Regions from separate parts of the Nonomuraea rosea genome, predicted to be linked through region 3. Evidence: riboswitches for the same ligand, from Rfam matches in the RefSeq annotation. Region 3 holds a riboswitch; each other region holds the start of a gene.

Region 1 (3,243 bases), on a different contig from region 3:
TGGAGTGCCCAGACCTCGGTCAGGGCCGCTACTCCCCGGTGAGGCCGTCCACCGACTCCCGGATGAGGTCGGCATGACCGTTGTGCCGGGAGTATTCCTCGATCATGTGGACCAGGATCCAGCGCAGACTGGGCGCCCGGCCGTCGGCCCACGTGCGCCGGGCGAGCTGGTCCAGGCCCCCGTCGGCCAGCGCCTTGTCGACCAGATCGCGGGAGCGGGCCACGGTGTCCCGCCAGAGCGTGCGGAGCTGCTCGGGCGAGTCGCCGGCCGCCGAGTGCCAGTCCCAGTCGGGGTCCGCGGCCCAGTCCACCGTGTCCCACGGGGGCTGGCGGTCCTGCCCGTGCAGGAAGTGCGAGAACCAGTGGTCCTCGACGTAGGACAGGTGCTTGAGCATCCCGCCCAGGGTCAGCGACGAGCCGCCGACCGTCGCCGCCAGCCCGGCCGCGTCCAGTCCCGCGCTCTTCCACTCCAGGGTCGCGCGATGGAACTCCAGGAAGCCCAGGAGCGTGGCGGTCTCGTCGGCGGAAACGGGCGGCTCGGGACGGCCCTGCTCGTCTAGGTCGGTCATGGACGGTGAGTCTAGAGGCCCTACCGGTAACCTCAGCCGATCGTGAAAACCCGGCACTCCATCCGGACACGCAAAAGCGCGCGCCCTCGAAAGGGCGCGCGCTTCCAGGTGTTCCCGGTCAGGCGGCGTAGTGGGGGTAGCCGTAGCCGACGACCTGCGAGGTCGGACGGACCCGCTGCTCGACCTTGCCGTTGCCGGTGTTGCCCTCGATCGTGGAGATCGTGCCGTCGCCGTTGTCCTTGACCACGAAGCCGACGTGGTTGATGGCGCTCAGGCTCTTGCTGCCGCTCCACGAGAAGAAGACCACGGCGCCGGGCTTGGCCTCGGTGCCCCAGCGGTCGTTGGCGGCGAACCACTTCGCGTGCGCGACGGTGTAGGCGTCCCAGCCGACCTGCGGACGGGCGCCGCTCTCCTCGCCGACCCACGAGACGAACATCGAGCACCAGGCGGCGTTCAGGTAGTCCTGCCTGCTGCCGCCGTCACGCTGGGCGGTCTCGGCGCCACGCTGCGAACCGGCGTACCACTGCTGGAACTTGGTGCCGCCACCGGCGGCGTTCTCGGACGTGCCGACCTGGGCCTTGGCCAGGCTCAGCACCTGCTGGGCGGTGACGTTCACCTTGGCCTCGTGGCCCTTGGCGGCGCGCTGCTCGGGCCCGCCATTGGCCTGTACGGCCTGGGTCTCGGCGCTGTGCTGCGCGGAGGCGTACACGGCGGCGTTGGCGCCCAGGGCGGCGGCGACGACGGTCGCGCCGAGCGCGATCTTGGCGATCTTCGGGGCGTTGATGAAACGGTGCTCAGCCATCAGGCGATCTACTCCTTGCTTCCATACCGCTTACCGGGTTAGCTGACGGATTCGGGCGTGGAAGCTGCCCTACGGCACGTTGACGTGCCGATTCACCCCGTTGAGACATGGGTCCCCGGTTCCGCGCACAGGCGGATTCAGCGGTCACAGGCGATTTCCCTGTGATGCGTGTGATGGGTGTGACGTCCGCAGACTGCGTGACGTCGGTAGCGCGGTCCGGTGTAGATACTCGCTGCGATGGCTGCGGCCTCGGCTCCGCGTACGGGATGTACAACAAGCCCCTGACCTGGGTAATTCCCAGGTCACGAAATTTCCACGCCAGGCACTCAGAACGCCGCGAAAGCCCATGGAATCCCCCAGCCGGGAGCGTCCTGGGGTCAGGCCGGCGGGATGCCCGATTCGGCGTGATCGGCGTCGATGAGGTCGTCGAACGGGCGGCGGGCCTGCGCTCCAGCGGCAACCCGGTGGACGTACCCCCTGTCCGTCTTCGCCCGGTACGAGGCCAAGCACCGTACCCTGGTCGACCCCAGGCAGGGCAACGTCGCGCTGATGGTCCCCGCGACCCGTACCGGAATCGCGGCCAGGAACCTGGCCACCCGCCTGTGGCCCGCCGCCGCCACTGCAGGCCGGCTGCGCAACCTCCTGACGAGTACGGCTACGGCGTCCCCGTGACCGCCGGCCGGTCGCCGGCCACGGCCGGCGAGGGCAGCCGGAGCAGGAGGGGCAGCGCCGCGGCGGTCAGCAGCCCACCGGCGAGGAACGCGCCCCGCACCCCCAGGAGAGGCAGGATGACCCCTCCGGCGAGGGCGCCCACGGCGACCCCCACGTTGAAGGCGGCCGAGTTCGCCGCGAGGGCGATCTCCGTCCGGCCCGGCGCCAGCCGCAGGACCTGGTTCTGGGTGGCCATGAAGACCGGCCCCACCGAGGCCCCGAGGAGCGCCAGCATGGCGACCGCCACGGCCCGCACGCCACCGGCCGCGGACAGCGCGAGCAGCGCCACCGCCTGCCCGGCCACCGGGACCGCCAGCGTCGCGAGGGGGAACCGGTCGAGCAGCGGCCCGGTGAGGGTGACCGCCACGATCCCCGCGACCCCGAACACCAGCAGCAGGGCACTGACCGAGTCGCCGGAGAAGCCGCTCACCTGCCCGAGGAACGTCACGACATAGGTGAATCCCGCGAACGCCCCCGTCACCGACAGACCCGTGATCGCCAGCACGATCGCGAACCGGCGGGCGTCCGGGGTGACGCCACGGGCGGCGTGCCTATCCTCGGGACGCGAGGCGGGCAGCAGCGCGGCGATGAGGACGAGCGATACCAGGGCGAGCCCGCCCACCACCAGGAAGGGGGCCTGCCAGCCGGCGTGGCGGCCCAGCCACGTACCGGCCGGGACGCCGAGCACGGAGGCGAGCGACCCGCCGACGGACAGCACGCCGATGATCCGGCCGCGCATCCGCGGCGGGAACAGTCCCACCGCCACCGGCCCCATCACCGCCCAGAAGAGTGCCTGGGCCGCCGCGGTCGCCACCCGGAGCGCGAGCAGCAGCTCGTAGGAGGACACCAGCGTGGACGCCAGGCTGGCGAGGACGAGCACCGCCAGCACGCCCGGCAGCAGGTACCGGCGCGGGATCCCCCGGGTGAGCCGCGCGACGGGCAGGGACAGGACCGCCACCGTCAGGCCGTACCCGGTCACGAGGTGGCCGACGGCCGTCGGGGTCACGCGCAGGTCCGCCGAGAGGAGTTCGAGCAGCCCGATCGGCAGGTTCTCGGTGGTGTTGAAGGTGAACGCGGCCAGCATGAGCGCCGCGACCACGACGACCGCGCGCCAGGAGGCCAGGAAGGGTGGTGGCACCCGGCAAGGATGCCGAGCCGGTCA
Region 2 (3,243 bases), on a different contig from region 3:
CGCAGATCGTGCTGCGCTGGCACCTGCAGCTCGGCAACGTCGTCATCCCCAAGTCCGCGACCCCGTCGCGCATCGCCGAGAACATCGACGTGTTCGGCTTCATCCTCGACGCCGAGGACATGGCCGCCATCGGCGCCCTGAACAGGGGGCTGCGCATCGGGCCCGACCCCGACACGTTCAACATGACGTGATGGGTCTACGCTCTCCGGCGTGCGGGATTTCGGCTGGGGAATAGCGGCTACGGGCACCATCGCCCGTAAGGTGGGCGCGGCCATCGCGGCGGAGCCCGGCATGCGGGTGGCCGCCGTCGGCTCCAGGAACCTGGGCAGGGCCCAGGCGCTGGCCGGCACGCTGGGCGCGGATTCGGCGTACGACTCCTACGAGCGTCTGTGCGCCGATCCTGCCGTGGACGCCGTCTACGTGGCCACGCCGCACACCCAGCACCTCCAGGTGGCCGAGGCCGCCATCGCCGCGGGTAAAGCCGTGCTCTGCGAGAAGCCGCTGGCCGCGATCGTGGACGACGCCGAGAAGATGGTGCGCCTGGCACGGGAGGCAGGCGTGTTCCTGATGGAAGCCATGTGGATGCGGTTCAATCCGCTCATCCGGCTCATCGCGGCCGACCCGCGCTTCGGCGACCTCCGCTCCGTGCAGGCCTCCTTCGGCTTCGCCGCCCCCTACGACCCCGCGCACCGCCTGTGGGCGCCAGAGCTGGGCGGCGGGGCTCTGCTCGACCTGGGGATCTACCCGTTCGGCCTGGCGCAGCTCCTGCTGGGGATGCCCTCGGGGCTGCGTGTCACCGGCGCTCTGGCGCCCAACGGCGTGGACGCGGAGGCGGGCGGCGTCCTGCTCTACCCCGGTGGCGTAAAGGCCCTGGTGGAGGTCTCATTGCTCGGGAATTACCCGAACGATGCCCGTGTTGTGGGTACGCAGATGCGGGCGGACATCCAGGCGCCGTTCTGGGCGCCGCAGCGGATCCTCCTCACCGGGCCCTCCATGGAGCCGGAAGAGCATGTGCTCGATCCGGCCGACAACGGATACGCCGGCGAGATCCGCGAAGTCCGTGCCGCGACGGCCGAAGGCAGGACCGAATCCTCGATCATGCCACTTGACGAATCCCTTGCCATGATGGGGCTTCTGGCCGACGCTCGCAGGCAACTCGCCTAGCTGGGCTTTTATGGATTTGTAATCCTCTTGCCTCATGTATTACCTTATGGGGCATCTCGTGGCATACGTCCGGTTTGTCCGGCGATGTCCAACCATCGCACGACACATCACAGGATCGTCCTGTGACCGCTGAATTCGCCTTCGGGCGGAACCGGGGACCCAGTCCTTTGGGGTGAATCGGCACTTCGGTGCCGTAGGGCAGCTTCCACGCCCGAACCCGTCAGCTAACCCGGTAAGCGGCATGGAAGCAAGGAGTAACCCCCTCGATGGCGAAGCACCGTTTCACTGCTGCCCCGAAGATCCAGATCGCCCGCGCCCTCCTCGGCGCCACCATCGCCGCGTCGGCTCTCGGCGCCCACACCATGACGGCCAGCGCCGACACCGCGACCGGCGTCGCCGCGGCCACCGCCGCGCGCCACCCGGACTCCGCCATCGCCGCCCACGAGGCCGGCGCCAAGGGCGGCAATGCCGCGGAGACCAAGGTCAACGTCACCGCCGACCAGGTCCTGGCCTTCGCCAAGGCTCAGGTCGGCACCTCCGAGAACGCCGCCGGCGGCGGCACCAAGTTCCAGCAGTGGTACGCCGGTTCGCAGCGTGCCGCCGAGACCGTCGCCCGTGACGGCGGAAGCAGGACCGCGTACCTGAACGCCGCCTGGTGCTCGATGTTCGTCTCCTGGGTCGGTGAGCAGACCGGCGCCCGCCCGCAGGTCGGCTGGGACGCCTACACCGTCGCCCACGCCAAGTGGTTCAAGGCCAACCACCGCTTCGGCGCCCTGGCCAAGCCCGGCGCCGTGGTCTTCTTCTCCTGGAGCGGCGGCAAGGACCTCAGCGACATCCAGCACGTCGGGTTCGTCGTGAAGGACAACCAGGACGGCACCATCTCGACGGTCGAGGGCAACACCGGCAACGGCAAGGTCGAAGAGCGCGTCCGTCCGAAGTCCCAGGTCGTGGGCTACGGCTACCCGCAGTACGCCTGATCGGCCACCGGCAGGCTCCTTGCCTTCCATGACAGCGAGCGCGCGCCCCGCCCCGGGGCGCGCGCTCGCTGCGTTTTCTGGAAAGCCTCGCCCATGGGTGCTCACCGGTGGGCGAGGCTTTCGCGCTGGATGGCGTACAGGTCGGCGTAGCGCCCGGGGCGGGCGAGCAGCTCGTCGTGGGTGCCCTGCTGGACGATGCGGCCGCGGTCCAGCACGACGATCAGGTCGGCCATCCGCACGGTGGGGAAACGGTGGGTGATCAGCAGGGTGACGGCGGCTCCCCGGGCGGCGCGGCGGGCGGCCTGGGCGTAGCGGGCGAAGACGGCCCTCTCCGCGGGCGCGTCCAGGGACGCGGTCGGCTCGTCCAGCACCAGCAGCAGCGGCCCGGCTCGCATCGAGGCCCTGGCCAGGGCCAGCTTCTGCCACTGGCCGCCGGACAGCTCGACGCCGGCGGCGAAGGTGCCGCCCAGCTCGGAGTCCAGGCCGCGGGGCAGGCCCGCGACCAGCTCCGTGCCGCCCGCCTGCTCCAGTGCCCTCGCCACGGCGGCCCGGTCCGTCAGGCGGGGCAGGTCGCCGATGCCGACGGTCTCCGCGGCGGTCAGCTCGAAGCGCACCAGGTCCTGGAACACCGCGCTGATCCTGGCCCGCCAGCGTTCCGGGGGGAGTTTGTGCAGCGGTGTGCCGTCCAGCAGGATCTCGCCCCGGTCGGGCCGGTAGAGGCCGCAGAGCAGCTTGGCCAGGGTGGTCTTGCCGGAGCCGTGCGCTCCAACCAGCGCCACGGTGGCTCCGGCCGGCAGGTGCAGGCTGACGTCGCGCAGGACCGGCCGGTCCGTGCCCGGATAGGCGAAGGACACCTCCCGCAGGGTGATCCCGTCCCGAAGCCACTCAGGCGGCTCGTACGGCGCAGGCCCGCACCGCGCAGGCTCGGGGCCCGTGGGGTCGGGGCCCGTGGGGTCGGGGCCCGTGGGGTCGGGGCCCGTGGGGTCGGGGCCCGTGGGCTCGGGGCCCGTGGGCTCGGGGCCCGTGGGGTCGGGGCCCGTGGGGTCGGGTCTCCGGGCCGGGGTGCGGGGCGGGGCGGAGGTTCGGGTGCGGGCGTAGGTGC
Region 3 (3,243 bases):
GTATCCGGGCTGCTGCTGGCCATAGCCCTGCTGACCGTATTGAGGCTGCTGACCTTGCTGCTGCTGCTGCCCGTATCCAGGCTGCTGCTGGCCATAGCCCTGCTGACCGTATGGGGGCTGCTGCCCGTAGGCATCGTCCGCCCGGTAGCCGACCACAGTGACGTCGGGGTCGGGCTCGCCGGGGCGGCGGCCCGTGCCAGGCGCTGGGTTCTCGCCGGATTCGTCCTGTGGATACGGCGGCTGTCCGGTGCTCACCGTGTCACCTCGCTTCGAGTGCGCATGTGGCACGTGTCAGGACACATGCCTGTGCTGCCCAACGTATCGACATAGGTATCAACAATCACCTTTCCATGTGGTCAAGGTCCGCGTCACCCGATGTCAGATGCAGCAGCATGCGGGTGTTGCCCAGGGTGTTCGGCTTCACGTGCTCCAAGTCGAGGAACTCAGCCACACCCTCGTCGTACGAGGCCAGCAGTTCGGCGTAGACCTCGGGCGAGACCGGCGTGCCCTGGATGGGACGGAAACCGTGTCTCGCGAAGAAATCGACCTCAAAAGTCAGACAGAATACACGTCGCAGCCCCAGATCCTTCGCCTGCTGTATCAGCGCCGCGACGATCCGGCGGCCGACGCCCAGCTTGCGGCACGCGGGATCCACCGCGACCGTGCGGACCTCGGCGAGGTCCTCCCAGAGCACGTGGAGCGCGCCGCAGCCGACGACCTGCCCGTCCAGCTCGGCCACCCAGAACTCCTGTACGTCCTCGTACAGCGTCACCGTGGCCTTCTCCAGGAGCCGCGGTCCCGCGCCCGCGTAGGTGTCCACCAGGCGCCTGACCGTCCGCACATCGGGCGTGCGGGCACGCCGGACCACCACCGCGCTCTCCGGCCCAGGTCCGGGCTCCGTCAGTTCGGCCACCTGCTCCATGGCTCTCCAGAGTACAGATCTCATTACGGCTCAGCCCTAACACCCACGTCTCGGCCCATCCTGTTACATCACGTGGCCAGTTGGGCACGGAGGCAGCGCGTTCCTGCGTTCGGCAGATGCAAGGGCAAAGAGGACATAAAGTCGGTTCCGTACGGGAGCGCACGAGATCACCTTGTGACCCTTCAGTTGCGAAACCTCTACAGACTTGGCAGTTCTGGTTGAGCAGGAACCCGGAGTGCATTAGTGTCCAGCGACGATGTTCCCTGTCTATCGCCCGGGAACACGCCCAATTCCCGCAAGGGGAGCCGGGGACCCGCCGGTGGCGCCCTCCAATCGCCACCATTGGGGTGAATCCGAGTCTCTCGGTAGGGCTGCTCCGGCCCGAACCCGTCAGCTAACCCGGTAGGCGTCTTACGAGAGGAGCTGGTTGGTGAAGCGCACGCTCGATCGCGGGGGGAAGTCGGCGGGCAAACACGCCCGCCCGCCAGAACGCGCCCGGCACCCACATCGCCTAGGTGTGGTAAGTCTCACAATCGCCGCGCTGCTGTTCGCCATCCCCGTCGGTTCGGCGTCCGCGGACCCCAAGCCGTCGCTCAACGACATGGCCAAGCAGGTCGAGAAGCTGCACACCGAGATCGAGACGCTGACCGAGCAGTACAACGGCCAGCGGGAGCGGCTCAAGACCGCGAAGAAGGCCTCGGAGTCCGCGCAGAAGACGCTGACCACCAGCGAGGCCGAGGTGACCGCCAAGCGGGCCAAGGCCGTCATGCTCGCCCAGAACGCCTACATCACCGGCGGCATGGGCAAGGCGCTCGCGTTCACCGGCGCCGACGACCCCGATGCCTTCCTCGACCAGGCCGCCACCACGTACGCGCTCGAACAGCAGCAGGGCCAGGAGCTCAACCAGCTCACCAAGGCCATGGACGCCGCCACGCGCGCCAGGGCCGGCGCCAAGACGCGCATCGACGAGGTCCAGAAGATCGTCACCGAGCTCGAGACCAAGCGCGACAAGATCACCACGCTGGTCACCAAGGTCGAGAGCAACCTGTTCAAGCGGGCACTGGGCGAGGCGGGCCGTCCCGGCACCCGCGCCGTGCGCGTCAACCTGCCGATCGTCGGCGGCGGCAAGGCCGCGCAGGCCGCGCGCTGGGCGCTCGGCCAGCAGCTCAAGCCCTACGTCTGGGGCGCGGAAGGCCCGAACTCGTTCGACTGCTCCGGCCTGGTCATGGCCGCCTTCCAGCGGGTCGGCATCTCGCTCCCGCACTACACGGGCGACCAGTGGACGGCGGGCAGGCACATCTCGCGCTCCGAGCTGCGTGCCGGCGACCTCGTGTTCTTCTACAGCGACCTGCACCACGTCGGTATCTACCTGGGTGGCGGCATGATGGTGCACGCCCCCCAGACAGGCGACGTGGTACGGATCGCCTCGATCGAGCGGCGCCCGTTCGCCGGCGCGGTACGCATCGCCGACTGAGCCCCGTCTCGAAACCCGTCGCTAGATCAGCTGGCGGCGGGCCGCCCATGCGACCGCCTCGATCGCCGTGGACACCCCGATGCGATCGCAGATGCCCCGTAACCTCCGGCGTACAGTGCGCCCGCTGATATCCAGACGTCTGCCCACCCGATCAACCGTGACTCCCTTAGCCAGCTCCGCCAGCAACGCCAAATCGGCATGGCTCAGCTCAACGCCTTCAGTGAGCAAATCCATCGGGAGCCCTCCCCCCCAACAGCAGAACTCGGACCGCACAGATGGGCCAAGGCCGCTCCTCGCAGACGGTAAACGCATCCTGGAAAGGTCGTCAAGCGTGACAATCGCTGCTCTTGACGATCGCTATTGACATGATCCGCTATATATGACGTACTCGCCATATGTCGGGACACCTTGGTAAGCCATGAGCGATCCCATTGATCCTCCCGGCGTTCCCGATCCATCAGCAATGAGCCCGGCGGACGTTCTGGGTTTTGATCCGTTCGATCCGGATTTTCTGCGCGAACCATACGCCCGATATAGCGAGATGAGCGCACTCGGCGCGATCTTCAAAACGCGCGGCGGACTGTTCGTCGCGACCACTCACGAGCTCTGCACGGTGCTGCTGCGCGACCCGCGATTCGGCCGAGGAACCGATCCGCTGGACACGGAATCCGCAGGTCAGCCGGTGGAATCGTTCCTATGGATGGACCCGCCCGACCACACCAGGCTGCGGGCGCTGGTCAGCAGGGCCTTCACCCCGCGCATGCTCGAACGCCTCCGCCCGCGCGTCGAGGCGATCACCGCCGAGCTGATCGCGGAGCTGCCGGACGAGGCCGACCTGGTTTCCGGT

Evidence for each region. A riboswitch is a leader RNA that binds a small molecule or an ion and turns the genes downstream of it on or off. The one in region 3 is predicted to bind cyclic di-AMP.
Region 1: linked by a shared signal. The riboswitch ahead of ABEA43_RS64430 (CHAP domain-containing protein) and the one ahead of ABEA43_RS12390 (C40 family peptidase) in region 3 are both predicted to bind cyclic di-AMP.
Region 2: linked by a shared signal. The riboswitch ahead of ABEA43_RS14875 (CHAP domain-containing protein) and the one ahead of ABEA43_RS12390 (C40 family peptidase) in region 3 are both predicted to bind cyclic di-AMP.

What each region holds. Positions count from the first base shown of each region.
Region 1 is NZ_BAABDQ010000067.1:33,298-36,540, forward strand. Features, by position in the region: gene ABEA43_RS64425 (DinB family protein) at 29-568, opposite strand; gene ABEA43_RS64430 (CHAP domain-containing protein) at 687-1,370, opposite strand; cyclic di-AMP (ydaO/yuaA leader) riboswitch at 1,383-1,523, opposite strand; gene ABEA43_RS64435 (hypothetical protein) at 1,788-2,042, shown strand; gene ABEA43_RS64440 (MFS transporter) at 2,026-3,219, opposite strand.
Region 2 is NZ_BAABDQ010000005.1:249,461-252,703, reverse strand. Features, by position in the region: gene ABEA43_RS14885 (aldo/keto reductase) at 1-191, shown strand, start outside; gene ABEA43_RS14880 (Gfo/Idh/MocA family protein) at 211-1,164, shown strand; cyclic di-AMP (ydaO/yuaA leader) riboswitch at 1,282-1,418, shown strand; gene ABEA43_RS14875 (CHAP domain-containing protein) at 1,431-2,141, shown strand; gene ABEA43_RS14870 (ABC transporter ATP-binding protein) at 2,243-3,243, opposite strand, start outside.
Region 3 is NZ_BAABDQ010000004.1:298,636-301,878, reverse strand. Features, by position in the region: gene ABEA43_RS12400 (RDD family protein) at 1-255, opposite strand, end outside; gene ABEA43_RS12395 (amino-acid N-acetyltransferase) at 341-922, opposite strand; cyclic di-AMP (ydaO/yuaA leader) riboswitch at 1,196-1,347, shown strand; gene ABEA43_RS12390 (C40 family peptidase) at 1,440-2,396, shown strand; gene ABEA43_RS12385 (LuxR C-terminal-related transcriptional regulator) at 2,418-2,630, opposite strand; gene ABEA43_RS12380 (cytochrome P450) at 2,938-3,243, shown strand, end outside.